DNA from 4 places in the Luteibacter sp. 621 genome. Region 1 is predicted to be linked to each of the others. Evidence: predicted binding sites of a transcription regulator. Region 1 holds the regulator's gene; each other region holds the start of a gene.
What was found. Region 1 encodes FliA, which starts transcription of late flagellar genes. Its sites were predicted from a motif close to TAAAGTTTNNCNNNCNNNGGCCGATAA; they were not measured.
Positions count from the first base shown of each region.

Region 2: ABIE56_RS05500 (GGDEF domain-containing protein) is a predicted target of FliA. The motif match lies at 2,057-2,083, and genes of this name have one in related genera.
Region 3: ABIE56_RS05315 (STAS domain-containing protein) is a predicted target of FliA. The motif match lies at 1,780-1,806, and genes of this name have one in related genera.
Region 4: flgM (flagellar biosynthesis anti-sigma factor FlgM) is a predicted target of FliA. The motif match lies at 3,202-3,228, and genes of this name have one in related genera.

Region 1 covers NZ_JBNDKI010000024.1:21,332-28,811, forward strand. Annotated here, with positions in the region: gene flhF (flagellar biosynthesis protein FlhF) at 1-1,166, shown strand, start outside; gene ABIE56_RS19880 (MinD/ParA family protein) at 1,236-2,111, shown strand; gene ABIE56_RS19885 (RNA polymerase sigma factor FliA) at 2,108-2,839, shown strand; gene cheY (chemotaxis response regulator CheY) at 2,870-3,271, shown strand; gene ABIE56_RS19895 (protein phosphatase CheZ) at 3,281-3,922, shown strand; gene ABIE56_RS19900 (chemotaxis protein CheW) at 3,930-6,029, shown strand; gene ABIE56_RS19905 (flagellar motor protein) at 6,031-6,771, shown strand; gene motD (flagellar motor protein MotD) at 6,768-7,480, shown strand, end outside.
Region 2 covers NZ_JBNDKI010000003.1:234,686-242,165, reverse strand. Annotated here, with positions in the region: gene ABIE56_RS05515 (hypothetical protein) at 1-420, shown strand, start outside; gene ABIE56_RS05510 (linear amide C-N hydrolase) at 527-1,591, shown strand; gene ABIE56_RS05505 (EF-hand domain-containing protein) at 1,597-1,914, opposite strand; gene ABIE56_RS05500 (GGDEF domain-containing protein) at 2,129-3,589, shown strand; gene ABIE56_RS05495 (trypsin-like peptidase domain-containing protein) at 3,605-5,623, opposite strand; gene ABIE56_RS05490 (trypsin-like peptidase domain-containing protein) at 5,727-7,480, opposite strand, start outside.
Region 3 covers NZ_JBNDKI010000003.1:183,809-191,288, forward strand. Annotated here, with positions in the region: gene ABIE56_RS05305 (chemotaxis protein CheA) at 1-1,008, opposite strand, end outside; gene ABIE56_RS05310 (response regulator) at 1,050-1,412, opposite strand; gene ABIE56_RS05315 (STAS domain-containing protein) at 1,428-1,745, opposite strand; gene glk (glucokinase) at 2,082-3,125, shown strand; gene ABIE56_RS05325 (carboxypeptidase regulatory-like domain-containing protein) at 3,232-6,267, shown strand; gene ABIE56_RS05330 (beta-N-acetylhexosaminidase) at 6,291-7,480, shown strand, end outside.
Region 4 covers NZ_JBNDKI010000025.1:62,111-69,590, reverse strand. Annotated here, with positions in the region: gene ABIE56_RS20510 (chemotaxis protein) at 82-999, opposite strand; gene ABIE56_RS20505 (methyl-accepting chemotaxis protein) at 1,151-2,464, shown strand; gene flgA (flagellar basal body P-ring formation chaperone FlgA) at 2,461-3,159, shown strand; gene flgM (flagellar biosynthesis anti-sigma factor FlgM) at 3,265-3,567, shown strand; gene ABIE56_RS20490 (flagella synthesis protein FlgN) at 3,564-4,010, shown strand; gene ABIE56_RS20485 (EAL and HDOD domain-containing protein) at 4,062-5,330, shown strand; gene ABIE56_RS20480 (MAPEG family protein) at 5,394-5,804, opposite strand; gene ABIE56_RS20475 (TMEM43 family protein) at 5,816-6,874, opposite strand; gene ABIE56_RS20470 (MBL fold metallo-hydrolase) at 6,908-7,480, opposite strand, start outside.

The DNA.
Region 1 (7,480 bases):
AGAAGCTCGAAAAGATCCGTGCCACTCGCGACACCCGCGATAACCGTGAAGCCGAACGCATCGCCCGCGTCGACCAGGCTCGCGCTGCCACCGCCGCCGCCGTCGAGCGTGCGACCAAGGGAGCCGCACCCGCCGCAGCGAACGCGCCGCAGCGCCAGTCTTCCGCCGCACTGGCTGCCAGCGTCGCCGATGTGGTGCGCGCCGCGACGGTCACCGCGCCGCAGAACGATACCGCGGTGAATGGCATGCGCGCCGAGATCAATAACCTGCGCGAGATGCTGGAAGTGCAGCTCTCCGCGCTGGCGTGGAACCAGATGGATCGCCAGCACCCGCTGCGTGCCCGCGTATTGCGCGAGATGACCCGCCTGGGCATCGATGGCGACGTGGCCCGCGCGTTGTGTGCCGAGCTGCCGGATAACATGACCGCCGAGCAGGCGCGCTATCTGCCGCTGGGCATCCTCTCGCGGAATATCCGCACCAGCGGCCGCAACTTCGACACCGTCGGTGGCGGCATCACTGCTTTCGTCGGGACCACGGGCGTGGGCAAGACCACCAGTATTGCCAAGCTGGCGGCTCGCGCCGTGCTTCGCCACGGTGCGTCCAACGTCGCGCTGATCAGTGCCGATCAGTACCGTATTGGCGCTGGCGCCCAACTGGAACATTACGGCCGCCTGCTTGGCGTGCGCGTGTACAACGCGCACGACGCGCAGAGCCTGCGCAACGTACTGTTGCAACTGCGTGGCAAGCATACGGTGCTCATTGATACCGCGGGCCTTGCGGGCAACGATCCGAAGCTGCAGCAGCAGTTCGAGACGTTGCGCGCCATGGCCGATGTGCGCGTGTGCCTGGTGCTCGCCGCCAACGCTCAGGCCCAGGCGATCGACGGCGCCGTGCGCGCCTACGCCCCCCTGAAGCCACAAAGCGCCATCCTCACCAAGCTCGACGAGACGCCCCTGCTGGGTGGCGCGCTCTCGGCCCTTATCCGGCATAGCATGCCGCTGGACTACACCACGGATGGGCAGCGCGTGCCCGAGGACATCGCGTCCGCCGATGCGCGCAAACTGGTCTGCCTGGCAGCCCAGATGCTCAAGCAGCGCAACGACGAACCGGATGACGCCATACTTGCCGATCGTTTCGGCTTCGCATCCGCTCCGGCCCTGGCCTGATCGCAGAATCTGACGAACGTGACTACGGCAACCGCAACCGCAACTTCTTTCACGGCAGTGAACTCCTTCATGACCACACACGTCGACAACTCCCAGGCCGCCGGTCTTAACTGGCTCGCCGACCGCCGTCCCACGCGCAGCATCGCGATCGCGGGCGGCAAGGGCGGTGTTGGCAAGACCACGGTGGCCGTGAACCTTGGCATGGCCCTGGCCATGGGCGGCCGCGATGTGCTGCTTCTGGATGCCGACCTGGGCATGGCCAATATCGATGTGCTGCTGGGCCTGCAGCCCACGCGCCACCTGGGCCATATGCTCGAGGGTGCTTGTGCCATAGAGGATCTGGTGCTTGATGCGCCCCATGGCCTGAAGGTGATCCCAGCCACGTCGGGCACCCGCCGCATGGCCCAACTGCCGAACATCGAGCACGCCGCCGTCATCCGCGCCTTCGACGAATACCCGCTGGCGCCCGAATACCTCATCGTCGATACCGCAGCGGGCATTTCCGACAGCGTATCGATGTTCGCCGCCGCATCCGACGAGGTGGTGGTGGTCGTTTGCGACGAGCCGGCCTCGTTGACTGACGCCTATGCGCTGATCAAGGTCCTCTCGCGTGAGTTCGCGGTGAACCGCTTCCGCATCGTGGCCAACATGGTCCGCCATGCGCAGGAAGGGCGCCAGCTGTTCGAAAAGCTTTCCCGGGTGACCAACCGCTTCCTGGATGTGTCGCTCGATTTCATGGGCATGGTGCCGCACGACGAGTACCTGCGCCAGGCGATTCGCCGCCAGTCGGCGGTGGTCGACGCCTGGCCGAGCAGCCGTTCAGCGGTGGGATTCAAGAATTTGGCCAGGTCGGTCGATACATGGGGTGAACCCGAACCCCGTGGTCAGGGTCGCATCGGCTTTTTTGCCGGGCGCGAACACGTGGGGGGAGGGCTGCCGTTGTGAGTGTCGCGAGCGAATACCTTGAAATTACTAAGGTTCCGGCCGATCAACTGGTAAAAACGCACGCGCCGTTGGTGCGCCGGATCGCCTATCACCTGATGGGCCGCCTGCCGCCCAGCGTCGATGCAAACGACCTTATGCAGGCCGGCATGATCGGTTTGCTTGAGGCGGCAAGGAATTATTCGCCGACTCGCGCGGCCAGCTTCGAAACCTATGCGGGTATCCGCATACGTGGCGCCATGCTGGATGAACTGCGCAAGACGGATTGGACCCCGCGCTCTGTCCACAGGAAATTGCGCGAGGTGGCGGAAGTCACAAGGCAGATCGAAAACGAAACGGGCGGCGACGCCGATGATCTCGAGGTCATGAAGCGCCTCGGCATCGACGCCATGGAATACAACCAGATCCTGGCAGACGCGGCGAGTGCGCGGTTGCTGAGCCTTACGGCGCCGGAAGGCGACGAGGGTTCCGCCATCGATGTTGCCGACCCGGATGCCACGGGCCCGGATGGGTTGTTCGAGAAGGACGGCATGCGCCATGCGCTGGCCGAATCGATCGACGGCCTGCCCGAGCGCGAAAAGCTGGTGATGTCGCTGTACTACGATGACGAACTCAACCTGAAGGAAATCGGTGCGGTGTTGGGAGTTAGCGAATCGCGCGTGTGCCAGATCCATGGCCAGGCTTTGATTCGCCTCCGTGCACGCATGTCGGGTTGGAAAGACAAACACTAAGAAATACGCGGCTGTAAGGCGGAGAGCGCTTTGGACAAGAACATGAAAATCCTCGTGGTGGACGATTTCTCCACCATGCGGCGAATCGTCCGTAACTTGCTGGTAGAGCTGGGTTTCACCAACACGCTCATCCAGGAGGCGGAAGATGGCAACGCGGCGCTGGCGCTCCTGCGCTCGCAGCCCATCGACCTGGTGGTCACCGACTGGAACATGCCGAACATGACCGGCATCGACCTGCTGCGTGCCATTCGCGCGGATGCCAGCCTGAAATCGCTGCCGGTGCTGATGGTCACCGCCGAGAACAATCGCGACCAGATCATCGCGGCCGCGCAGAGCGGCGTGAACGGTTACGTCGTGAAGCCGTTCACGGCCGTCACGCTGAAGGAAAAGCTCGACAAGATCTTCGAACGACTCGCCGCGGCCGCGGGCTAAGGGACTGACATGAATACGATGATTTCCGCTGGCCAGGATGTGGCACCCGAACTGCGTGAGCTGCTGGATGCCGACGACAGTGCGGCGTTCGAACAGGCGCTCGATCGCCTGATCCGCAGCCGTGAGCAACATCTGTTCCTGGCCCTGGGCCACCTCGCGCGCGACCTGCACGAATCCGCCCGTCGCCTCGCCTCGGATATTTCGAGCGATGGCGTGCCCGGCACCATGAGCGATGCGCGCAAGCACCTGCGCGATGTGCTCGAGATGAGCTCGCAGGCCGCCCACCGCACGCTCGATTTCAGCGAGAAGCTGCGCCCGCAGGCGCAGGCCCTCGCAAAACAGGCCGATGAGCTGCTGGTGCTCGACCAGGCCGATCCTGCCTTCACCGCCAACGCCACGTCGCTGGCGGTACGCGTCGGCGATTTCGCGCAGAACTGCGATATCGGCTTTGGCGAAATGGTGGAGGCGCAGTCCTGGCAGGATCTCTCCGGCCAGCGCGTGGCCCAGGTCGAATCGTTCATGGCCAAGGTCGAGAATTCCCTGGTGGAGCTGGTGCGCCTCACCGGTTCGCTGGCCGGCGCCAACGCGCCGGCGGCGGACAAGGTGAGCCAGGACGAAGTGGACCGCCTGCTCAGCGAATTCGGCTTCTGAGCCCGCCATGAGCGTGGAGCTGGACAACGAGCTGCTCAACGTCTTCCTGATCGAGGCCCGCGAACTGCTTGAGACCCTGGGCGAACAGCTCGTGGATCTCGAAGCCTCGCCGGAGGACAGCGAGCTCCTGAACGCGGTGTTCCGTGCGTTCCATACCGTAAAGGGCGGGGCGGGCTTCCTTGGCCTGAACGCCATGGTGGAACTGTGCCACCGCGCGGAGGATCTGCTGAACGAGGCGCGTAACGGCGCACTCGTGCTCAATGCTGCCTTGATGGATGCGTTGCTGGAGTCGCTCGATCTGCTGAACGACATGATGCGTGCGGCTGATGCTGGCGTGCCTGCCGAGCCCGCGCCGCGCTCGCTGCTCGATCGCCTGGTCGTACCGGGGCGTGCTGCCTCCGCCGCACCGGTCGCGCTCGCGGTGCCGGTCAGCGCGCCGAAGGCGGCCGCCGTGTCCGCGCCCGCCAAAGCCTACGATCCCATCGAAGATGAGTTCGAGGCCATGCTCGATGCTGCCCGTACCGAGCGTGCTCCCGCGCCCGCCGAGTCCGGCACCATTTCGGACGACGAATTCGAATCGCTGCTTGATTCGCTCTACGGCACCGGTGCGCCCGGCGCCGAGGGCGTCGCGCCCGCCGGGCCCGTGGTCGAGGCAGTCGCAGTTGCGCCCGAAAGCAACACCATCAGCGATGACGAGTTCGAAGCACTGCTTGACCAGCTCTACGGCACCGGCGCCCCCAGCGGCAGCGCCCCCGCCGAGGCTGGCTCTGCGCCCACGGACCTCGTCGCTGTAGGAGCGGGCTTGCCCGCGATCAACGAAACCGCGGCCCCCCTTGTTCCCGTCGCCGTTGCGGTCAATGCGGGCGTACCTGCCGACACCCCCGCGAAGCCGAAGCCGGCTGCCGCCACAGAAAAGCGCCAGCCGTCCGCCACGGCTGAAACCACGGTCCGCGTCGATACCCATCGCCTCGACAGCCTGGTCGATGCCGCCGGTGAACTCGTCCTGGTCCGCAACCGGCTGACCAACCTGGCGCCGCGCGGTACCAACGATCCGATGGAACGCGCCATCGGTGAACTTGAGCGTGTGGCCGAAGACCTGCAGAACGCCGTCCTGCGCATGCGCATGCAGCCGGTGGGCAAGCTGTTCTCCCGCTTCCCGCGCATCGTGCGTGACCTGGCCCGCCAACTGGGCAAGGACATCGAACTCGTCACCGAGGGTGAAGAAACCGATATCGACCGTACGGTGGTCGAAGCACTGGCTGATCCACTCGTGCACTTGTTGCGCAACGCCGTCGACCACGGCATTGAAATGCCGGATATCCGCGACCAGGCGGGCAAGTCGCGTTCCGGTACGGTGCGCCTTGCCGCGGGCCAGTATGGCGATCGCATCGTCATCACGGTAACCGATGATGGCAAAGGCATGGATCCCGAAGTGCTGCGTCGCAAGGCCGTTGAAAAAGGCCTGATGGACGAAGAGCAGGCCGCGCGGCTGGATGAGCGCGAGTGCTACGAGATCGTGTTTCGCCCCGGGTTTTCCACGGCCAGCCAGGTCTCGGATATTTCCGGCCGTGGCGTCGGCATGGATGTGGTCAAGACCAAGATTGTTGAGCTGGGCGGCACCCTTTCGATCGATTCGCGGGTGGGCCACGGCAGCACCGTGCGCCTGTCGGTGCCATTGACGCTGGCGATCCTGCGTGTGCTCATGGTGCGCGTAGGCAACCGCCTGCTGAGCCTGCCCATGTCCAACGTCGCCGAAGTGTTCGAGCTGTCCGCAGGGCAGGTCCAGGAACTCGATGGCCGCATTGTTGCCGCCCACCGTAATCGCGCGCTGCCGTTAGCCGACCTGGGTAACTGGGCGGGTGCGAAGGGCAGGGGCGGCCATGTGGTGGTGGTGCAGATCGGGCACCAGACCCTTGGCTGCCTGGTGGATGAAGTTCTAGGCCGTGAGGATGTCATGGCCAAGCCGCTCGGGCCGTTCCTGAAGGAAGTGCCCGGCGTCGCCGGCGCCACCATCACCGGGGATGGCCGCATTTCGCTCGTACTCGATCTTGCGGGCCTGGCCGATGATAGCGGCCAGGTGCTGCCTAGCCTGAGGATGGCGGTCTGATATGGATATCGTGAGCGTTGTCGGCACGATCCTGGCCTTCGTGGTCATTATCGTGGGGACCATCCTCAAGGGCTCAAGCATCGATGCCCTGTGGAACCCGGCCGCCTTCGTTATCGTCTTCCTGGGTACGTTCGCCGCGCTGCTCGTGCAGACGCCCGGCACGGTGCTCAAGCGCGCATGGGCCATGTTGCCCTGGGTCTATCGTCCGCCGGATATCGAATCGGAGAACCTCGTCAGCCGCATCGTCGGCTGGAGCGAGATTTCCCGGCGTACGGGCCTGCTTGGCCTGGAACCCGCCATCGAGCGCGAACAGGACCCCTTTATCAAGAAGGGGCTTCAGCTTTTGGTGGATGGCACCGAACCGGACGCCATGCGCTCCGTGCTGGAGGTGGAGGTCTTCACGCGCGAACACATCGATATCGAAGCGGCCAAGGTGTACGAGAACGCCGGTGCGTACTCGCCCACCATGGGCATCATCGGCGCCGTGATGGGCCTCATGGCTGTCATGCAGAACCTGGCCGAACCCAGCAAGCTGGGTCACGGCATCGCTGCTGCATTCGTCGCCACGATTTACGGCATCGGCCTGGCCAACCTGCTTGCGCTACCAATGGCCGCGCGCCTGAAGGGCCTCGCGCGCCAACGTTCGCAGATGCGCGAAATCCTCGTTGAAGGTCTCGTCTCGATCGCCCAGGGCGATAACCCCCGGCACATCGAGAGCAAGCTGCAGGGGTTCCTGCAGTGAAGCGCCGACACCACGAAGAACACATCAACCACGAGCGTTGGGCCATCCCCTATGGTGACCTGATCACGCTGTTGCTGGCGCTTTTCGTGGTCATGTACGCGGTATCCGCCGTCAACGAAACGAAATTCCGCGTGATGGCCGCGTCCATCAACGAAGCCTTCAACGGTACGGGCAAGGTTATCGAGCCCGTGCAGGCGAATACACCAGCCACCCAGGTTCCGTTGCCGAACGAAACCCGTTCGCCCACGGCCAGCCCCATCGCCAAAATCGATGTGCCCATTCCGCCGCGTAACCTGCCGTTGCCAGGCCACGAGGGTGCGGCCGCCGAAGCGCAGCCGGGTGACAAGCACCAGACAGCACCTGCGGATAACGCGACGGTCGGCAAGGTCGAACAAGCCAGCCTGAGCCAGATCTCCGATGAAGTGAAGCGCGCGATGAAGCCGCTGATCGACAAGAGCCTGGTCAGCGTGCGCCAGACGCCGGACTGGCTCGAGATCGAGGTGCGCACCGATATCCTGTTCCCCGTGGGCGTGGCGAAGCTGCAGCCCGCGGCCGAAGACGTGATCCGCAAGCTTGCCGGCATCCTTGCACCGTTCCCGAACAGCATGCGTGTCGAGGGCTACACCGACAACACGCCGATTGCCACAGCGACGTTCCCATCAAACTGGGAACTTTCCGCTGCGCGCGCCGCCACGGTGGCGCGCCTGCT
Region 2 (7,480 bases), on a different contig from region 1:
ACGCATTACTGGCTTTCGGAACTCGGCAACCGCGCTGATGCGCAGCAAGCGATGAAGGGTGGGGCGTTCGCAGCGTGGCTCGTCGCCGCCATCAACATCGGTATTGGCGCCTTCATCATGTTCGCCGCTCCGGATGCCGCGCGGACGTTCGGTGTCACCGGCGCGGCCATGATCGATGGCATTATTTTCGGCGTCATCGGCATCAGCATCTGGCGTTACTCGACGATCGGCGCATGGATCGGGCTGGCCTTCTTCTCGCTGGAGAAGATCTACCAGTGGACCACCCAGCCGAAGAGCCTGGTGGGTCTCGCCCTCGCGGCCGCCATCTGGCTCGCGTTCGTCAACGCCGTTCGTGGTGCCAACGCGTTGCGCCGTTTCAAGCGCGAGGAAGCGGCGCCCGCCATTACCGAAGCGTCCTGACATCGACATCAGCCGCGCATCAGGCTAGGTACTTTTTCCGAACTGCCGCGTGTATCTCCAGGCGTATGCTCCCGGTCGAGGGTGCATACGCGCTGGGAGTATTGCGATGAAATCCATAAAAACGCACATACTGCATGGTGCGGGCATGCTCGGGATTGCGTGGTTCGCATTATGTAACGTGGCCGACGCCTGCACCCGCTTGGTCTACCTCGGCCAGAACGACGATGTCATCACCGCCCGGTCGATGGACTGGAAGGTCGACGTGGGCACGAACCTTTGGATCTTTCCCAGGGGCACGAAGCATAGCGGGGAAGCAGGCCCGGGCTCGATCACGTGGACGTCGAAGTACGGCAGCGTGATCGCCACCGGCTATGACGTCTCGACCACGGATGGCGCGAACGAAAAAGGCCTGATGGCCAATGTGCTGTGGCTGGTGGAATCGAGTTATCCCAAGCCGAAAGCCGGAGACCATACGCTGAGCATCGCGCTGTGGGCCCAGTACGTACTGGATAACTTCGCGAGCGTGGATGAAGCGGTCAAGGCGCTGGAGAAGGAACCCTTCGTCGTAGTCACCGATGAAGTGCCCGGCGAGCCACGCCTGGCGACGCTGCATCTTTCCATGTCCGATGCGAGCGGCGACAGCGCCATCGTCGAGTACATCGGCGGCAAACAGGTGATCCACCATGACCGCAAGTACCAGGTCATGACTAACTCACCCACGTTCGATGAGCAGCTGGCACTTAACACCTACTGGCAGGACATTGGCGGCATGGTGATGCTGCCAGGTACGAATCGCTCAGCGGACCGGTTCGCGCGCGCATCGTTCTACGTGAATGCGATCCCGAAAAACGATGATCCCGACCTTGCCCTGGCGAGCGTGTTCTCGGTGATACGCAATGCATCGGTGCCATTGGGTATCACCACGCCCGACCAGCCGAACATCTCATCAACGCGCTGGCGCACGGTGTTCGATCACAAGCGAAAGCTGTACCTGTTTGAATCGGCGATCACGCCGAACACGTTCTGGGTGGACCTGAAGAAGATCGATTTCGCGGAAAGCGCGGGTGTACGCAAGCTCGACCTGGGGCCGGACCAAAAGCATACCTACGCGGGCGAGGTCTCAGGCCAGTTCACTGCGGCCGCTCCGTTCCGCTTTGCGGGCCTGCATTAAACGACTTAGTGCGACGGGGGCGCTTTGGCCTTCTCAGCCATCCGGTTGAGCATGAAATGCTGGATTTCCTTCTCGGAAACCTTGCCGCGCTTGGTCGTATCGATCTGGTCGAAGTTCTTGGCAGTCGCGGGCATGTTCCCTGCCTCGGCCTCTTCCTTGGTAACGAAACCGTCCTTGTCCTTGTCGGCCAGGACGAACTTGTTATGTAGCTGCTTCGTGGCGTAATCGAGCCTTGCGCCGGCACCCGTCTGGGCCGTGGCGGCCAGGGGCGAAATGCACAGGGCGGCCACGAGGGCCAGAGCAAGGGTCCTGCCAAAAGCCATGACATCTCTCCACGCAGCCGGGGTCGGGATCAGCCGACGTTACCCCCGGCCCCACCCCCTGTAAATCAGTGAATTTTCTGCCCGTGGCGCGGTGGCGCCGCCCCGTTCAGTCCCGGACCCCGCAAGAAATGTGACCTGGTTCTCAAGACACCCCCATTCCGGCCGATAACCGAGGACGCAACTGGGCATGGCTACCGGCCATGGGGGTTTCACGATGTCAGGTACGGAAGCACGGCAACGCGCCCGCGAGGCGCTTGCCCAGGCCAAGGCCAGGGTGGCCGCGCTAAAGCAGGTCGATCCCTTCTTCCTGGACCTCTCCCTGGGTGAGGCCCCCGAGGGCGCGTGGGCCGAACCGGGCCACGCGGTGACCGCCGTGGGCCGCCTCGACGCTGCGGGGCTATACACCCCCAGCCCCTGCCAGGAAGCCCTGCGTGGCCTGGAAGTGCCCAGCATCGTGAAAGAGGTGTACCTTGCCGGAGCCGGGATGCGTGGCCGTTACGACCACGAGACCTTGCGCCGGAGCCTCCCCGAGAGCGTCATGTGGCTCATGGAGAATGTTCGCGGCGAGAAGGGCGGGGCACCCCGTATTTACATCCATGTACCCGATGGCAGTGCGGCCCTGGCGGAAGCGCCGGAGGAAACGCTGGCCATCCTCGAATTGCTGGCCGGGCTGCCGCTGGAAGGCGTGGCGCTGGCGGACGATGTACCAGACGCTGTCACCACGGGCACGAACATGAGCATTGACGACGCGATCCTTGCCGAGGACATCGGGGTCTACAAAACCCTGCTCGAATCGACCCGTGCCATCCCGTGGAAGATCGAGTGGGCGACGCTGCGCTTTGCCTATATCGGCCCGCAGATCGAAGAACTCCTTGGCTGGTCGCCGCAATCGTGGCAGACCGTGCAGGACTGGGCCGATCGCATGCACCCCGAAGACCGCGAGTGGGTGTTCAACTTCTGCGTTTCGCAATCCCAGGCCGGCATTGATCATGAGGCCGACTACCGCGCACTGCGCAAGGATGGCGAATTCGTTTGGATCCGCGATGTGGTGCACGTCGTGCGCAACGACGATGGCACGCCGAATGCGCTGATCGGTTTCATGTTCGATATCAGCGAGCGCAAGCGTACCGAGGAAAAATTGCTCGATATGCAGCGTGAGCTCGAAGAGCTCTCGTTCAAGGATGGCCTGACCGGTGTGGCCAATCGCCGCCGGTTCGATAACGTGGTGGAAGCTCGCTGGCGCGATGCACGCCAGAACCGCCAGCCGCTATCGGTGGTCGTGCTCGATATCGATTACTTCAAGCAGTACAACGATCACTACGGCCACCTGGAAGGCGATGAATGCCTGAAGCGCGTGGCCCGGGCGCTCTCCGGCAGTGCGCGCAACGCGGACGATCTGCTCTGCCGCTTCGGTGGCGAGGAATTCGTGCTGCTCCTGCCGAACACCGATGAAGCCGCCGCCATGGCCATGGCCTGGCGCTGCCTCGATCTGGTCGACAAGGCCCTGATCCCGCACGCCGGCGTTGGCCACGACAAGCGCCTGACGCTCAGCGCTGGTGTGAACACGTTGGTCCCGGGCGAGGGCGACAGCGTGCTCCCCTTCATCGGCGTCGCCGACAGTCGCCTGTACAAGGCGAAAGAGCGCGGGCGCCACCGCGTGGTAGCGGAAGGCTGACCCGCGCAAGCGCGCTTAAGGAGTGGCAGGCACCTTCGCGGCAGACGCCGTGACCGTGGCATCGCCCGCCGGTGATGCACCGGGCAGCAGCGTCCCGTGTACGACTTCCGCCAGGCGCTTCTGCATATCATCGTCAGCCGCCTTATCACGCACGGCGTAGCTCACCGTGTAGATGTAACTGGCGGTTTTCGGCTGGGCCGGGTCGTAGACTTTGCTGATCAGCCGCCACTCGTCGCTTTCGAACGGTTTGCCGTCGCGTGGGTGGGCATGTTTGCCCAACTCGTCCCACAGGTTGTTCGCATCCTGCGACGAATCGGCGAACGGGCGCTGGAAGCGATCGATGTAGACCATGGCATTCGGCGCTTCCTGCTGGCTGAGGCTCAGGTGCAGCAGGCGCACGACCGGCTTGCCATCTTCGACCGTCCAGCCGCCCGCCACGAACACTTCCGAGCGGCCACCATGCGGCACGATGCTGCTGGGCCAGCCTGCCTTCACGCCATCGACGGAAAGCGTGGCGCCCTTGGCGTCCTGGCCAAACGCGGCATCGCGCAGAACCATCGGCCGCGTGCCATTGGCAAGGAATGCCTGCCACTGCGCGAGCGTGCCGGTGTACGCGATGTCCTCCATATCGGCCATCATGCGCATCTTCAGGGTTTCCTCGAAGATATCGCCCGCACCCGCCATGCGGATCATGCCCACTGCGCCATCGGGCGTCGGCGTGGTCGCCGTCAGCAGCGACATATCGAAGAAGGGGATGGTGAAGGCATCCACGCGCCACGCGCGGCCCTGTCGGTCGGTGAAGGATTCGGTCGATGCGGGCTCACCCAGCGAGGTGATCTTGATGCTCTCGCGGCCGACCTTGCGAGTAATGAAGCCCAGCGTCAGCAGCGCATCGCCCACCGCGCGGCCGCCGGTCAGGGCCGGCTTGTCCGCTTCAGAATGGATATGCCACAGCGCCGTGTCGTTCAGTGTCGAGCGATCGATATAGCCCTTGTTCGGCAACTGCGAGCGCTGGGATTCATCCTTGTCGGTGCGCATCCACACGCCACCGTTGTCCTGCACCACCAGGGCAGGCACGCCGCCGCTCCACGGGCTGTGGGTCAGCAGCTCGTGGGATTTGTCGCCCTGTGGCCACAGCGAATCAGCGCGCTCCTTGAGCCATGCCTGCGCTTCCTTTGCCAGCGCGTTATCGGAGACCGCCGCGATGCGCGTGTAGAACTCCGCCTGGCTCAGCGGCAGGGGCATCTGCTCGCGCAGGCGGCTGTGCCGGGTCTGCGGGCTGTAGGTGGTGCCGAAATCCATGGAGAGGTCGATGCTGGCGACCTTGTCCGAAGCATCCAGCACGGCACTGATCGGCAGGGCGAAATTGAGGTTCTCGCTGGGCGACTTGCGCAGCACCACGCCGATCACCTTGCCCTTGTCATCGATCAGCGGGCCGCCGCTGTTGCCGGGCGAGGCGGGCGCGGAGAAGCGCATCCACTTCCAGCGGCCATCGACTTCTTCGGGGGTATCGGAGGTGTAGAGGCCATCGCGCAGCACCACGCCGGTGCCCAGGGCATTGCCCACCGCAATGACGTTCTCGTTGATCGACGGCGTGCGCTCGACCTCGAGCGGCTGCACCGAAGGCGCCTGCTTCAGGCTGAACTCCACGAAATCCTGCTGCGGCGAGAACTTCACCACCTTGTCCACGGCAAACACGTGGCCTTGCTCGTCGCGCAGGGAGAGCGGGCCGCGCACGCTACCCACGCCGCTGGCGAAGACGTGCCAGGCGGTAACGAAGCGGTTATCGCCAATGGCGAAGGCGGTGCCGATCGACTGGTATTTGTCGGTCCGTTCCTGGTACGGCATCTGGTCGAGGGGCAGGGGCTTCTCGTAAACCACCTTGCCATCATCGGCCTTGGCCGCGACGACCTCGAAGGTGGCGGCCTTTACCCTGGGCAGCAGGGCCGCATCCAGTGTGGCCGCGTGGGCCGCGGTGCCGGCACAAGCCAGCGCCATCGCGGCGGCGATCATCCGTTTCCTCAGAACTGCCATGTTCAATTCCCCTGGTTGGTCGCTACAGCGTACGCGACCCATGGGGGCGATTTGAAGACGGGTTGCGGGCGCCGCGAGGGCGCCCTGGGTGGCCGGGGTTCCGTTACGGTGCCGAAGGCTTCCTGTCCGGCACGTCCACGCCTGCCGCCGCCTGCTTCAGCCGCGCCCGCATGTCATCGTCGCTCACCTTGCCGCCCACGGCGTAGGTCACCCCGAAGGCGTGCTTTGCGCGGTCCGGATGGGCCGGGTCGTATACCTCGGCGATGCTGCGCCGGTCATCCTTGTCCACAGGCTGCCCGTCGCGTGGGTGCGCGTGGGTCATCAAGTCGTGCCAGAAACTCTGCGCCTGGGGTTGGGAATCCTCGAAATAGCGTTCGTAGCGGTCCAGCCGGACCAGCGGCTCGGGCGTATCGCGCTGCTGCAGCACGATGGTGCGTACATGCAGGGCCGCCTTCCCGTCCTCGTCGGTCCAACTGGGTTCCACCGCCACTTCGGCGCGGCCTTCCAGGGGCACGAGATCGCCTGGCCAGTTGGCCTTCATGCCATCGACTGCCACGGTCACGACGTTACCCTCCCGACGTACCGTTGCATCGCGTAGCACCGTAGCCGGCGTGCCGTTGGCGAGGAAGGCCTGCCACTGGGGCAGGCTCCCGTGGTACGCGATGTCCTCCATGTCCGCCATCAGGCGCAGCTGCAGGGCGATTTGCCGTGCATCCCGCGCCAGCGCGAAGCGGAACATGCCTACGGCACCATCCGGGGTCGGCGTGGTGGCCAACACCACGGCCCCATCGTTGAACGACAGGGCGAAGGTCTGCAGCGTCCAGTTGCGGCCCTGGCGGTCGGTGACGGTTTCCGAGGCCACCGGCGCGCCCAGCGACGTGATCCGGATTTTGTCCTGGCCCATGTCGCGCATGATCATGCCCTGGGTGAGCAGCAGGTCCATGACCTTGCGGCCACCATTCCCCAGGGCGGGCTTATCGTCATCGGCGTGGATATGCCACACCATGGTCTGGCCGTAGGCGGTCTGTTCGATGAAGCCCTTGGCCATGGGCGTGCGCTTGCGCTGGGGCTGGCGGCGCACCCAGTTACCATCGCTGTCCTGGCTCACCATGATCGGCAGGCTATCGGTCCACGGGCCGCGCGTCAGCAGGTCGTGTGATGCCTTGCCCTCGGGGAAGAGCGTGGCCTGGTGGGCGCTCATCCAGACCTGGGCTTCGTCGTGCGCCCAGTGGTCGAAGATGTCGCCGAAGCGCTTGTTGAATTCCGCATAGGCCATGGGTAGCGGCAGCGTGGCCTTCAGACGGCTGTTGCGGGTTTCCTGGCTGAACGGCACGGTGAAATGCTCGGGGGCATCGATATTCGCCGTCTTGTCGGACGCATCGAGCACCCGATCGATCGGCAAGGCGAAGTTCAGATTTTCACTCGGCGATTTACGCAGCACCACGCCGATGACCTTGCCCTTCTCATCCACGAGCGGGCCGCCGCTGTTGCCAGGCGAGGCCGGGGCCGAGAAACGCAGCCATTTCCAGCGGCCATCCACTTCTTCGGGCGTCTGCGATGTGTACAGGCCATCGCGCAGCACGATGCCGGTACCCAGTGCGTTGCCCACCGCGAAGACGGCCTCATTCAACGCAGGTGAACGTTCGACCGGTAGCGGCGCGACGGAGGGCGGGTTCGTCAGGCTGAACACCACGAAGTCTTCCTGCGGCGACGTGCGCAGTACCTTGTCGATCGCGAACACATGGCCTTGCTCATCGCGGAGCATCAAAGGCCCCTGCAAGCTGTTCACGCCATCAAGGAAAACGTGGAAGGCGGTAACGAAGCGCCCCTCGCCGATCGCAAAGGCCGTGCCGATCG
Region 3 (7,480 bases), on a different contig from region 1:
CGGCAGCATGCGGATGCTCATCACGCTTTCCTGCAGCTCGCGCGTGTGGCGGCCCAGCTGGGCCAGGCCCTGGCGGAGCATTTCCAGCTGTGCGTCGGAAACGCCATCGTGGAACTGGCTGAGCATGGACTGGGTGATCACCAGCTCGCCGACCAGGTTGATCAGCGTATCGATCTTTTCAATGCCAACGCGGACCGAGCTGGCCTCGCTGTTGGTTGCCACATCGCGCACGGCGCGCGGTGCGGCGGCAGCCGGGGCTGCGGGTGCGGCCACGGCCGGCGCAGGCGCCGCCGCGATGCGCGGGGTAATCGTGAGATCGCAATCGCCATCTACCCAATCGAACACGCCTTCCACCGCGGCGCGCTTGGCACCGGCGGCCAGGCCCAGCGTATAGGCAAGGTAGGACGACGACGGATCCATGTCCTTCAGCGAAGGCAGCTTCGAGACATCGGCGCTGACCGTGAGCGGGCCCATGGCCTCGAGCTCGCGGAACATGCGCGCCGGATCGTTGCCGGTCTTCAGCAGGTAATCGAACGGGCGGAAGGCAATATCCCAGCCTTCGATGGTTTCCACCGGCGCGGCGGCCTTGGCGGCAGCAGCGGCCGGTGCGGCAGAGCCGCCCGACACCATGGCCGAGAGTTCGGCGAGCAGCGCCTGGCTTTCCGCCGTGGCGCCGGGCTGGCCAGCCATCTGCAACGAGAGCATGTCGCGGATGATGTCGCCCGAGCGCAGCAGCAGTTCCACCACGGCCTTTTCCATGGGGCGGCGGCCGCTACGGACCTCGTCCATCAGGTTTTCGGCCACATGCGTGAACGCAGCTACATCGGTGAAGCCGAACGTGGCCGCGCCGCCCTTGATCGAATGGGCGGCACGGAACACGACGTTGATCAGTTCCGGATCTTCCGCGCCCTCATCCAGCGCGAGGAGCGCCTGCTCCATGGCGTCGAGGCCATCGAGGCTCTCCTCGTGGAACGCCTTGTGGAATTGCGCCAGATCGACTTTGGACATGGGAGAACCCTGGAATAAAACGGAACGCTTGGATCAGTGGATTAACCGAGCACGCGGGCGACGGTGGCCAGCAGCTGGTCGGGATCGAACGGCTTCACCAGCCAGCCGGTTGCGCCAGCGGCCTTGCCTTCCATCTTCTTGTTCGTGTCCGACTCGGTGGTGAGCATGAGGATGGGCACGCCGCTGTAGCCCGCACGGGTGCGGATTTCGCGGACCATGGTGATGCCATCCATCACCGGCATGTTCACGTCGGCCAGGATCAGGTCGTACTTGTTCGCGGCGGCGGTATCGAGCGCGTTCTGGCCGTTATCGGCCTCGTCCACGTCATGGCCGGCGCCACGCAGGGTGAAAGCCACCATGCTGCGCATGGAAGCCGAGTCGTCTACCGCAAGAATCTTAGCCATCGGTCTGCTCTACCTTCAGTTCACGCCGGCTGGCGCCGGCAGTTCAATCAATGCATTAAGCCCCAGCACCGTGACGCCACGGCGAAGGGTATCGCTGGCCCCCAGCCAGGCCACCGGCACGCTGGCCGCGCGGGCATCCCGGCTGAATGCCGCGAGCACCTGCAGGGCGGCGGCATCCACCTGGGCAACGGCGGCGCCATCGAGCTGCACCGCTTTGCCAGCCTCAAGGGCCGCCAGCAAGGTATCGCGCAAGGCCGGAGCCGCGCCGATACGCAGGTCCGCTTCCAGCGCGAGGGGCGCCGGGGTTGCGTCTTGGGTGGATTTCTTCGCCATGGTTTTACCGTGCCCGGGGGGTCGTTCGAAAGGCTTATCGGCGCTGCGGGGGAAAGCTTTAGGCGATGGGTTCGGCGAAAAATGGGTGGCCGAATCATGTAGGAGCGCGCTTGCGCGCGATGGGTGCTCGCGCCAGGCCCCATCGCGCGCAAGCGCGCTCCTACATGGAGTTATGCTTTTCACAGAAATGGATTGTGATATTTCGTGTTTATTCACTGGTGAACATCATTTTCATTGACAACGTTGTCACGGGCGGGAAAGACTCACGTCATCTTGTCGCGCCCTGACGGTGGTTTTCGTCCCCCGCGCGATAGCTTTCCAAGGGTGGGGTGGGTGATGGGAAAGTGGGTCAACCAGCCGGTGGTAGCGCAGATCGCCGCGGTCGCCAGGCCAATCCTGGCCGCGGATGTCGGCGGGACACACGCGCGTGTCGCGCTGGTCATCCGCCATGCCGATCCGCGCCAGCCGGTGCAGGTGCTGGCCCAGGGCCGCTACGCCGGGGCCGAGTGGCCCAGCCTCGATGCCATCCTCAAGGACTTCTTAACCGCGCAGGCCGACGCCGCGCCGCTGGGCATCGAGCGTTGTGCCATCGCCATCGCCGGCTACGTGCTGGACGATGAAGTGGCCAACAGCAACCTGCCCTGGCGCGTTTCCCTGTCGAGCATCCGGGCCGCCACGGGTGCGGAGGTGCTCGATGTGGTCAACGATTTCGAAGCGGTGGCCTTTGCCAGCCAGTTCGTGGACCGCGAAACGACGACCACGATCCTGCCGGGTGCCCCGACGCATGCGAAGGGCCCGGTCGTGGTGATGGGCCCGGGGACGGGACTCGGCTCGGCCGTGCTCCTGCCGGGCGCCACCCATGCGCAGGTGCTCTCCACGGAAGCAGGACAGATCGCCCTGGCACCGGGTGACGAGCGCGAGATCGCGATCATGCGCATCCTTGCGCGCACCCGCTCTTATGTTTCCGTCGAATCCATCGTCTCCGGGCCCGGCTTGCTTGCCACTTACCGCGCACTGGCCGAGCTCAACGGCAGTGAAGCGGTATGCCTGACACCGGATGCGGTGAGTGCGGCGGGCATAGCGGGAGCGGATGCCAACGCGCGCGAAGCGCTGGATGTGTTCTGCGCCGTGCTCGGTGGTTTCACCGCTGACCTGGCCATGTTGTATGGCGCACACGGGGGTGTGTTCCTTGCCGGCGGCATCCTGCCGCAACTTCGCGACTTTCTTCTTGCCAGCCATTTCCGCGAGCGCTTCTTCAACAAGGGTGTGATGCGCCCTTTCCTGGAGCGCGTACCGGTGCGGCTGGTGGAACACGGGCAACTGGGTGTCGTGGGTGCCGCCACGCTCCATGCCGGTGCCAGGGTGGGTTCCGCCCACTGAACACGCCGATGGCGGCGGCCAAACGGCCTGTCCGCCCTTTCTATTCGTTGCAGCCGGGCCCAGCGCAGCGAACCGCCGACCGGGCCTTAGCGGGGAGTCAAACCAGATGAGCAGCACCAACGGTAACTGTCGTGCGGAAACGCACGGCACGGGGAAGGGTATGGTTGCAGGTCGCTTTGTTCGCCGCATGCTCGCGGCTTCGGTCATGCTGGCCTGCGCGCAAGGCACCATGGCCCAGTCGCTTACGGGTGGCCTCTACGGCCACGAGGGCGCAGGCAGCGGCGTTACGGTGAACGTGGCCAGCCGCGCCACCGGTTTCAGCAAGGACATTACGCCCGATGCGGATGGCCGCTACAGCCTTACCGGCCTGAACCCCGGTGAGTACCAGGTAAGCCTGGTACGCGATGGCCAGGCGCTTGGCCAATCCACGGTGGTGGTGAACCCGAACCGCAATGCGCCCGTGCCGGAACTTGGCGGAGCGGCCGCCGCGGCGGCTTCTACGGTGAACGCCAGCGACCTGGGCGCCGTGACCGTGCAGGCCACGACGATGACGACCAACGTCACCCCGATCGACGTGAGCACGCCGGAGCTCACCACCAGCTACAACTACAAGCTGATCGATGCCCTGCCCGTCGACCGCAGCCCGGAAAGCGTGGCGCGGCTGGATTCCAGCGTGCGTTTCGACCAGCACAACACGGGCTATGTCTCCATCGGTGGCGCCAGCCCGGCGGAAAACCGCTACTACTACAACGAGTTCGATGTCACCAACGACAAGAACTCGCTGGGCTCCACGGCCCTGCCCGCCGAAGCCATCAGCGATACACAGCTGATCACGAACGGCGCCAGCGCCTCGTGGACCAATGCGACCGGTGGCGTCATGTCATCGACGATCAAGCAGGGTACCAACGATTTCCACGCCGGCTACTCGCTGTACTTCACGCCGCCCACATCGCGCCTGCTCAACCCGCGCGGCCACAACACACTGAACAGCATCGGCGATTACTACAGCTACTCGTCGGCCAATAACCACGACAGCATCGCCCAGCAGTACCTGTGGGCCTCCGGCGCCATCGTGAAGGACAAGGTGTTCTTCTACGCGCTGCTCGGTAACGACCCGGCATCGCGCTCGCAGGCCTACGGCCAGACCCAGAAGCAGGAAACCAGCAGCCGCGACAAGAACTACCTGCTGAACCTGACCTGGAACATCAGCAACGACCAGTCACTGAACATCCTGGCCCACCGCGATTACAGCCAGTCGTTCAACAACTTCTACCAGCTCAACGAGAACTACAACCCGAAGTCCGTGGGTGACTGGTTGTCGTGGAGCCAGACCCGCACGGATACGCGGTTCCTGATTGGTAACTACCATTGGCAGATCAACGACGACATGTCGCTGCGCCTGATGGGTGGTTACCTGGGCTCCATCGTTTACTCGCCCAATTCGAGCGACGAGAACACCGAGTTTCCCTACGTCACCTCGTACAACTCCGCGACGCAGACCCAGACGAACATCGGCCACAACAACAATCCGTTTAGCTATTCGCCATCGGACTACTGGCGCCGTGGGTACAAGGGCGACTTCACCTGGCAGCTTGGCGATCACAAGCTCGTATTCGGTGGCGAGTATTACAAACACTCGCTGGCCAGCACGACCGATTCGGTGCCGGCGGGCTGGTTCACCTACTACGACCAGGCCAACGTCGCACTGCAGAATGGCTCCGTGTCACCTGCGGATGGCAAGTACGTCACCCAGTACGTTGACCTGGAGGGCGGCTCGTTCCAGACGATCAATAAGGGCGCCTACGTCGAGGACTATTGGCAGGCCGCCGAACGTGTACTTATATACGGCGCGGTGCGCTGGGACAACTACATCTACAAGGATGGCCTGGGCAATCAGTTCATGCGCTTGCCGATCACCTCGCCACGCCTCGGCGTCTCGTGGGACGTATATGGCGACAGTTCCATGAAGATCGGCGGCAGCCTGGGCAAGTACTCGATTCCCCTGCCCTCGTCCTTCAGCTTCGGCGTCGCCGAGCCACGTACGACATACACGAACTATTACACCTATACGAGCATCGACCCGAATACGCTGGCCCCGCAGGGCCTTACCCAGATCGGCAACTCGTACATCACGAACCAGGGCGTGCCCACGCCGGCGCAGATCGCAGCGACCAATATCAAGGCGCCGTACCAGTACGAAGCACAGCTCTATGTGCAGAAGCAGCTGACGCCGGAATGGTCAGGCCTCGTGCAGTTGGGTTGGGTGGACCTGCGCCGAATCGTCGAGGACACCTGCTACGGCGGCGGCGTGCAGGCTTACGCCCAGTCCCAGGGTTATGCTGACTACACGCAGGACAATTCGACCTGCTGGCTGCTCAACCCTGGCGAACGCTTCACGCTGAAGCGCGACTACGACGGCGATGGTGAGGTTGAACCGCTTTCGATCCCGGGCGCGGCACTCGGCCTGCCCAAGCCGAAGCACAAGTACTACAACCTCAAGCTCGGCCTGACGCACGCATCGTCACCCGCCGAACCGTACTTCCTCAACCTCAGCTATACCTACGCTCGCGAGTACGGCAATACCAACGGCCTGATCGACGAAGAGCGCCGCAATGCCGGGTGGATCGGGCAGACCACCGCCTTCAACTACCCGGGCGTCATGGTGGGGAGCAACGGCAACCTGGCCGGCGATATCCGGCATAGTCTTACCGCCACGGGTACTTACGATTTCGCCAACGGTTTCTCACTGGGCGGGGTGTTTACCGCACACACCGGCGCACCGACGAGTTGCATTGGCAGTTACCCGAATACGGAAGATCCGGCCTACACGCACCTCGGCGCCCAGTCACACTTCTGTGACGGGCAACTTGAAAAGCAGGGTACGGGTAACCGACTGCCCTTCTTCTGGCAGCTCGACCTTTCGGCGACCTACGCGTGGAAGATCAACGCTTCCAACGACCTGAGCCTGCAGCTACGCGTGAGCAACGTCACGAATCGCCAGGGCACCATCGACGTCAACCAGGTCTACGATACCGGTACCCTGAACGCTGACGCCAGCTCGATCGAGAGCGTGAACTACGGCGCAGCCACCTGGCAGACCCCACGCACCACGACCCTGGCACTCCGCTATACGTTCCAGTAAAGGCTGGTTTGATGACTGATGGCATGAAGAGGCACGCCCCGGCACGACGCCGGGGCCTCCGTTCGGCACTGGTGGCCGCCTTGCTCTGCAGCAGCGGGATCATCCACGCACAGGCACTGCCGCCGCTGATCCCGATGCCGGCGGAGGTCAAACCCGCCGCCGGCCAGTTGGCGATCGATGCGCACACGCCGATCGCCTTCGCCCCCGGCGACAAGGGCGCCGAGGCGGCCGCGCATTACCTCGCGGCCGAGCTGAAACGCAGCCGTGGCCTCGACCTCGCCCTGGTCGCGACAGCCACGCCGGTTAGCGGCGCGATCATGCTGCGTACCGACCCCAAGGCTTCCGTCGACAAGCCGGATGGCTACACGCTCGATATCGATGCCAGCGGCGTGCGCATCAGCTCGCGTGGTGATGCCGGCCTGTTCTACGGTGCGGTGACCTTGTGGCAGCTGGCCACCACCGATGGCACGCAAGGTCCCACCCAGGTCCCGGACGTCGCGATCCGTGACTGGCCACGCTTCGCATGGCGCGGGCTCATGCTCGATGTGGTCCGCCACTTCCGCACGGTAGCGGAAGTGAAGGAGGTGCTCGACACCATGGCCGAGCACAAGCTCAACACGTTCCACTGGCACCTGAGTGATGACCAGGGCTGGCGCATCGAGATCAAGCGTTACCCGAAGCTCACCAGCATCGGCGGCTGGCGTACCCCGCCCGGCGCGGGCACGCATGGCGAACCGCTGAAGTACGGCGGCTTCTATACCCAGGCGCAGATCCGCGATGTCGTGGCGTATGCCGCGGCCCGCCATATCACCGTGGTGCCTGAACTGGATATGCCAGGCCACGCGCAGGCCGCGGTGGCCGCCTACCCGGAGATTGTCGGCGTCACCGGAGAACGCCCTGCGGTCTCCGTCGACTGGGGCGTGAATCCTTACCTTTACAACGTGGACGACAAGAGTTTCACCTTCATCCAGAACGTCCTCGATGAGGTGATGGCGCTGTTCCCGTCGACCTATATCCATATCGGCGGCGATGAGGCGGTCAAGGATCAGTGGAAGAACTCGCCAGCGGTGCAGGCGAAGATGACATCGCTGGGTATCAAGGATGAGAACGCGCTGCAAAGCTGGTTCACCGATCGGCTGGGCGATTATCTCGGCAAGCATGGCCGCCGCCTGATCGGCTGGGATGAAATTCTCGAGGGCGGCCTGCCCCGTAC
Region 4 (7,480 bases), on a different contig from region 1:
AGCCAGCCTATTGAGGCTCGGGTGCCAGTTTTCCGTCGCCACCTGATGGCGGCGCCCTGACGCTATCCCGTCACCCGGCGATCAGGCCGGGAGCAGCTCCAGCACCGCCGTGGCCAGCACTTCTGGCTGGAACTTGGCGATAAAACGATCGGCGCCCACGCGGGCCACCATCGCCTCGTTAAACACGCCGCTCAACGAACTGTGCAGCAGCACCCGAAGCCCGCGCAGCTGGGCGTCTTCACGAATGGCACGGGTTAGCGCGTAGCCATCCATCGAGGGCATTTCGATATCGGACACGACCAGGTTCACCCGCTCGGCCTCCGGCCCCATGGCGAGGCTGCGCAGCATGTCCAGGCCTTCGGCGCCGTCCTTAGCCAGCAGGCATTCCAGGTCGAGCTTGCGGAACAGATCGGCCAGCTGGGTGCGTGCCACCAGGGAATCATCCACCACCAGCACACGGCGGTGGCGGCCCTGCTGGACATGGGCAGCCTGCTGGACCTTGTCGGAGATCTCCACCTGCTGTGGATTGACCGCCGCCAGGACCTGCTCCACATCAACCACGGCGAGCAAGTCGCCATCCAGCCGGGTCACCGCGTTCACGCGCGAGCCGTAGCCGAGCGCCGGCGGCGGAGCCGCCATGTTCGCGCCATCCACGTGCACGATGCGGTCCACGTCGGACACCAGAAAGCCCTGAACCGAGCGGCTGAATTCCGTAACGATGAGGTGCGCGCTATCCACTGTGGCGAGCGGTGGGTAGCCCATCGCGGCGGCCAGGTCGATGACCGGGATGGTCTGCCCCCGGTAATCAAAGCTCCCCGAGACCAGCTCGTGCATGCTGGGCATCCGCTCCAGCCGTGGGCGCCGCAGCACCTCGCGCACCTTGAACACGTTGATGCCGAAGGCCTGCTTGTCGCCCAGCCGGAACAGCAGCATGGCCACGCGGTTATGGCCCGCCAGGCGGGTAAAGGTTTCCACGGTATCGAGGAGCGCACGGGCCATGGGGGCAACTGCATATAGAAGGCGTCGCTGGGGTATCGGCGGCACGCCGCAGTTCTTTACCTCAGCAAATGGCACGCGGATTGCTTGGCTCAAGTACCACCGCTCCCTACCGATGTAGTGGGCGACCCTTATTGATGAGCGCAAGTACGACATGACCCTGCTCTGGAGCCAGCACGTTCGCCTCCTCGCCCAAGCGGCCGCCAGCGGCGACGCCGCGCGCGTCCGGGCCCTTTCGGCGCAATACCCGGCGGCCGCCAGCGCGCTGGGCGCCTTGCTCACGCCGCCCAAGGCCGAGCCGCGCACCGCCGCCGCGACGACCATCCAGGCCATCGAGCAGCAGGGCATGGCGTTGACCAGCGCCCACGCGCTTGGCGCCACGCTCCAGGAACTTGGTACGACGGTCGACGCCGGGCGCGATGCCGCCAGCCGTTTGACGGAGGCCAGCGGCGGAATTTCGACGGCGGTCGATCATGCGCATGCGGGCGTCGCCTCCATGGGCGAGGTCGGCACGCAGGGCGTGGCCACCGCCGGCGATCTCGATGGCCAGCTTCGGCTGCTCCGCAGCGCCCTGGCCGGCATGAGCCGGAACCATGCGCAGTTCTCCGACTATTTCACCGCGATCCGCAAGCTCACTGCAGCCGTGCAGGATATCGCCCACCAGACCAACCTGGTCGCCCTGAACGCGGCGATCGAAGCCGCCCGCGCGGGTGAGGCGGGCCGCGGTTTTGCCGTGGTGGCCGACGAGGTGAAGCAGCTTGCCGAGAAGACCACCCAGGCCACTGCCGAGATCGACCAGGTCACGCACGCCGTGGGTGAGTTCTCCCACCACCTCGACGATGCCGTCCAGAGCAGCCTGCGCCGCCTGGATACCACCCAGGCCGGCGTGGCGGGCATGCAGGCGGCCATGGGCCGTATCGACGACGCCGTACGAGGTGCCCGTGGCAACCTGGACGCCGCGCGCCAGGGCCTTGGCGCGCTGCAGGGCCGTGTCGCCACGGTGCAGGCTGGCCAGTCATCGCTCGGGCGGGTGGCGAACGAGGTTCGCCGCCAGGCCGATGCGGCCGCCCGGGCCACCGTCCTCGCACACCGCCTTGGCCTGGCCAAGCTGGAGACCGAGGGCGCGCTGGATGCCGCCACACTCAGCCAGATGATTCGCGAAGCCAGCCAGGGCCTGCGCTTCGCCGTAGAGCTCGCGGCACGCGATCCGGCGGGCCTGGATCGCCGCTGGCTCGACACGACCCCGCTCATGCGCTGCATCGATCAGCTGCGCGTTCGCCGCGCCGATGGGTCGGCCGATGCCACGCATGCCGCCGCGGAGCGTTTCAGCGCGCTGGCCTCGTCGTATGCCATTACCCTGGGCGAAGGTCGCCACGCCGACGCCAGCCACATGGTGGCCGGCCTGCTCAAGGAACTCGATAACGTGACCCAGGGGCTATCCGTGGCCTATGCGGTGCACGCTGCGTGATCTATCGTTTCGCCACCACGGCTCTCGTGGCATGCCTGGCCGCCTGCCCGCTCGCCGCGGCAGCGAGCCAGTCGCTGGACGTGCTGCGGGATTCGGCGGTGGCGTGGCTGAAGCAGAACCGCACCCTGCCCGGCGCGCGCATGGTGGCGGAGGCTGACCCGCTCGATAGCCGGCTGCGCCTGGCCGATTGTGCGGCGCCACTGGATGTCTCGGTGCCGGGTAACCGCCCGATCAGCTCGCGGGTTAGCGTCGTCGTCCACTGTCCGGCTCCGGGCGGCTGGACAGCGCGCGTGCCAGTGAAAGTACGCATGCTTATGGATGTCCTGGTCACCACGCGCCCCCTGGCACGCGGTGACGGCCTGGGTGCGGGCGATGTCCGCGCCGAGGAACGGGATGTCGCCAGCCTGGCCTATGGTTACGTGGCCAGCCTGGACCAGGTCAGCGGGCGCGCCCTGGCGCGGCCGCTGAACGCCGGCACGGTGCTGACACCGGGTATGCTCGCGGGCCGCCAGGCCGTTCGCGTGGGCGACGCGGTCAGCATGGAGGCCAGTGTGGATGGCGTGGTGATCCACGCCGATGGCGTAGCGATGGGCGCCGGCGATGCCGGGGCCAGGGTCAAGGTCCGCAATGCGTCTTCAGGGAAGATCCTGGACGCGGTCGTCAGCGGGCCGGGGTCTGTCGCCGTACTGCCATGAACGAACTAGGAATCCGGTCACATTTTGCCGGATAGCGCCAGTTAAAGTTTGTGCCCCGAGGGCCGATAAAGGGTTCGAAGGACACATGTTCCGAGGGATATACCCATGACGACCACGATCAAACCAGGCATCCAGGCCCAGCAGCCGCCCGTGCAGCTGCGCACGCAGAGTCCCGCCGGCGGTACCGCCAAGGCCGAGGGCGCCGCTGCCGTGCGCCCGACGGATGACAGCGTGAGCATCACCGATTCGGCCAAGGCGCTGGATGCCGCCAGCCGCTCCGATGGCATCGATACCAAGCGCGTCGATGAAATCCGCTCGAAAATCGCTGATGGCACCTACAAGCCTGACGCCCAGGCCATTGCCAGCAAGTTCGTGGCCCTGGAATCGCAGATGGGTGGCAAGGCATGACTGCCGGCAGCCGTGACTTCGACACCGCGCTGAGCGCCGTGATGGGCGACCTCGCCCGTGAGGTCGACGCGCTGCACGCCTGCCTGATCGACGAGCGCATGGCGCTCGACCAGGCCAACAGCGATGCGTTGCAGAACGCCACGCGGAGCAAGGGCCACCTGCTCGACCGCATCGATCGCCTCGACACCGAGCGCCGCCAGCTCAGCAATGCCAGCGGTATCGATAGCGCAAACGACGCCCGCTGGGCACCGACCTTCGCACGCATCGGCGAATGCCGGTCCATCAACGAAACCAATGGCCGCATCGTCAGCCAGCGCATCGGCCATGTACGCCAGGCGCTCGCATTGATTTCGGGCGATTCGACCGGCGGCGTCGCATCCACCTACGGGCCACGGGGCACGACCCAGGTGAGCCTGCGCTCCGGGATACTCGCGCAGGTCTGACCCGCCACGAAGCACCCCTCCCGCCCACCGTTTGGCTTAAGAAGAAAAGCAATGGCAGTGAACCCCCAGGCGGCAGCGGTGAACGACGACGGCATTCTCCCGATCGTTCGCGTACCGGTGCTTGACCGTAAGCAGGCTCTGTTCGCCTATGAGCTGCTGTTCCCCCGGCCAGCCGGCGTCGATGTCGATACCGCGGCCACCGCGCACACCCAGGCCACGCTGAGCGCCATTGCCGATGGCAGCCTTAAGCGGCTCGTACGCGACAACAGGGCATTCCTGCACATGTCGCGTGATCTGCTGCTCGAGCACGCCGATATCCTCCGCCACAATGCACGCCTTGGCGCGAGCATCAGCGCCGACCTCGGCGGCGATGACCAGCTGCTGGAGAAGCTGCGTGAGCTGAAGAGCCACGGCTGCCTGCTCATGCTGGAAGATTTCAACCTGCCGGCCGATCCGGCCCACCGTGCTGGCGTGGATGCACTCCTGCGCATCGTGCAGTTCGCCAAGGTGGCGGTGAACCATCGCCACCCGGTCGCCGCGCGCGCCCACATGGATTACGTCCACGCGTTTGGTGTCAAGGTCATCGTGACCGGCATCGATACGCACGAAAGCTTCGCTGATTACGCCGACCAGGACGTGGATGGCTTCCAGGGCAAGTACCTCCTGCGCCCCGAGCGCGTGGACATGCCACGCCTGACGCCCAGCAAGCTGGGTGTACTTCGCCTCATGGGCGCGCTGCAGGATCCCGAAAACGGCCCTGTCGAGCTGGGCAAGATCGTGCGCGATGACGCCATCCTCAGCTACAAGCTGTTGGGCTGCGTTAACTCCGCTTACTTCGCCCTGCCCCGTCAGTTGAAGTCGGTAGAACAGGCGGCGGTGTTCTTTGGCGTGAACCGCATGCGCAACTGGATCTTCACCATGGCCGTGTCCGGCATGGATGAACGCCCGCCGGAACTGCTCCGGCAGGCGCTGATCCGCGCGCACATGTCCGAAAAGCTGGCACGCGTCATCAAGCCCGAGCTGCAGGAGATGGCCTTCACGGCCGGGCTGTTCTCCTTGCTCGATGCCCTGATGAACGTTTCCATGGCATACGTTCTCGAACATCTGCCGCTGGCCATCGAGATCCGCGAAGCCCTGCTCGATGGCACCGGGCCGTTCGCGTCCATCCTTGACCAGGTCCGCCATTGGGAAGAAGGCGAACTGGAAAGCGATGCGGCCCTGCGCGACCAGCATGTGCACCAGATGGCCGCACTGTACGTCGAAGCCACGAGCTGGGCCGACCACGTCTACGCGTTCGCCGACGGCAGCGCCTCCGAATGAAGGATATGCAGGAGCGCGCAAGCGCGCTCCTACAGCATCACCCGGGCCTGGCTGTGTTCTTCGTCAGACCAGCGACGGCGCGATGACGTGGATCACCACGTACTGCCAGATCAGCATCAACGCCATCGCGAGCAGCACCAGTAGGGTTAGCGCTGCGCCGATCGCACGCCCGGCGGACATACCGGGTGTGCTCGATAGGCCAAGCGCGTGGGCCACGCGCCCCACCAGCAACACGATGCCGAACACGTGCAGGAGCAGCGGCAGCGTCTGGTTGAGTTCGAGCACGAGCAGCAGAATGAGCCCGATGGGCACGTACTCGATGGCATTGCCATGCGCGCGGACGGCGCAGGCCAGCGTACGGTTCCCGCCATCCCCCAGGCCAATACTGGTGTTTCGCCGCAACAACATGACGCGCGCCGCCAACCCAAGCATCAACAGGGCAAGCAACGCGGCATAGAGACCGGTGATGCGCATGTAAGCTCCTGTCAGTGGGCGGCGCGCGCAGTGCGCTGCTGGACGCGCCAGATGGCGAGCCCTGCACCGAGCACGGCGAAAAGTAACCATACGCTGGCGGTCATCGCATCGCCAGCAAGCCACATGGCCCCGGCCACCGCGGATACGACCACGACACCCACGCCTACGGCGAACAGGGCATCGCGACGAAAGCGGCCACCGCACGCCAACAGGAATGCGCCAAGGATGGCAAGGAGGTATGCCCCACCGCGCACTACCGAGACGGCGGCGGGCGGTTCGGGCAATGCAGGGAGCACGTCGAGCAGACTGCGCTCGCCTACCTGAACATCAAAGCCAGCATCGCCAGGTTGAGCCGGCGTACCGGGCACCAGGGTATCGCCATCGATGCGCGCCAGCACGGTCATGTCCTGCAGCGGTATGGCCTCCCAGCTCACGCGCAGGTCACCCAGGCGGGGGCGATCGGGCTTGCTGCTGGTTACCAGCGCGCCGTCATGGGCCGTAAACGTCGCTGAAAGGTTTGCTGGCAACGATTTCTCATCCACGGGCACGTCGACCCGGCCTGGGAAATCTCGCACGATCTCGGTGGCAAGGCGGAAGTTGCCCAGGCGCACTTCGCCCGCTTCGAACTGCCGCCCCTGGATCGGGAACGCGCCAGGGTTAACGTGCCCGGCCGGCTTGGCGAACCCCGTGGCGTCGATCGGCCTATCAACCCAATCCATCTCGTAGTGCGTGCTGCCAGCGACGGTGATCTCGCGCCACTGGAACATTTCCACGTGGCGAACCAGCACGGGCGTGTTGCTGCGTACGTTGAATTCGTTGTCACGCGGCGCGTCCACCACCTGTGGCAAGCCGCTCACGCGCGTGGTGGAGCCGTACTGCCCGGCGGCGGGGCGCCCTGCCCCACCCAGATCGAGCACGGGCGCGCCGTGGCGGCTGACCGCTGCGGAGTAATCCATGACCCGGCGCTCGTTCCATGCGATAAGCCCCAGCGCACAAAGCATGAGCACGGCACCTGCGGTACGCGCGCCCCACGCCAGGCCTATCGCATTCGTTGTCTTCGTCGACCTCATCAAGCCCCCTGTAAATACGCGCCTGCCCGCGCGTTAGCCGTGCCAGCCGGTCAGCACCGGAAGGGTATCGGCTGCGTGATACCGGCCTTTCTCGTCGACCGCGACCGACGCCATGGCGCAATCGTGGTCGTGCGTGAAGAACAGCCGCACCCCCCGTGCCAGTTTATCGTCGAGGAAGGCTTTCTTTTCGTCGATCAGCTTCTCAGGCCAGCGGTCGTAACCCATGGTGACCGGTAAATGCACCCAGGCACGGCCGGGAATGAGATCAGCGCAGAACGCCACGCCACCCACTTCGGCGAGCATGAGGCCAGGCGTATGGCCGTCGGAAAATTCAAAGCGAACGGCATCGCCAAGCGATGACGGTTTGCCAGCCTCTACCAGCTCGAGGCGGCCGCTCTGCTCCAGCAACTGCACAAGCTCCGGTATGAACGATGCCCGGTCGCGCGGATGCGGACGCAGCGCGCGTTCAAAGTGTTCCCGCCCCACCAGGAAGCGCGCGTTGGGAAACAGCAGTCGCGCCGGCTGCCCTTCTTCCCACGGCGCCAGCAAACCACCGGCATGGTCGAAATGCAGGTGCGAGAGCACGACGGCATCGATCTCCTCGTG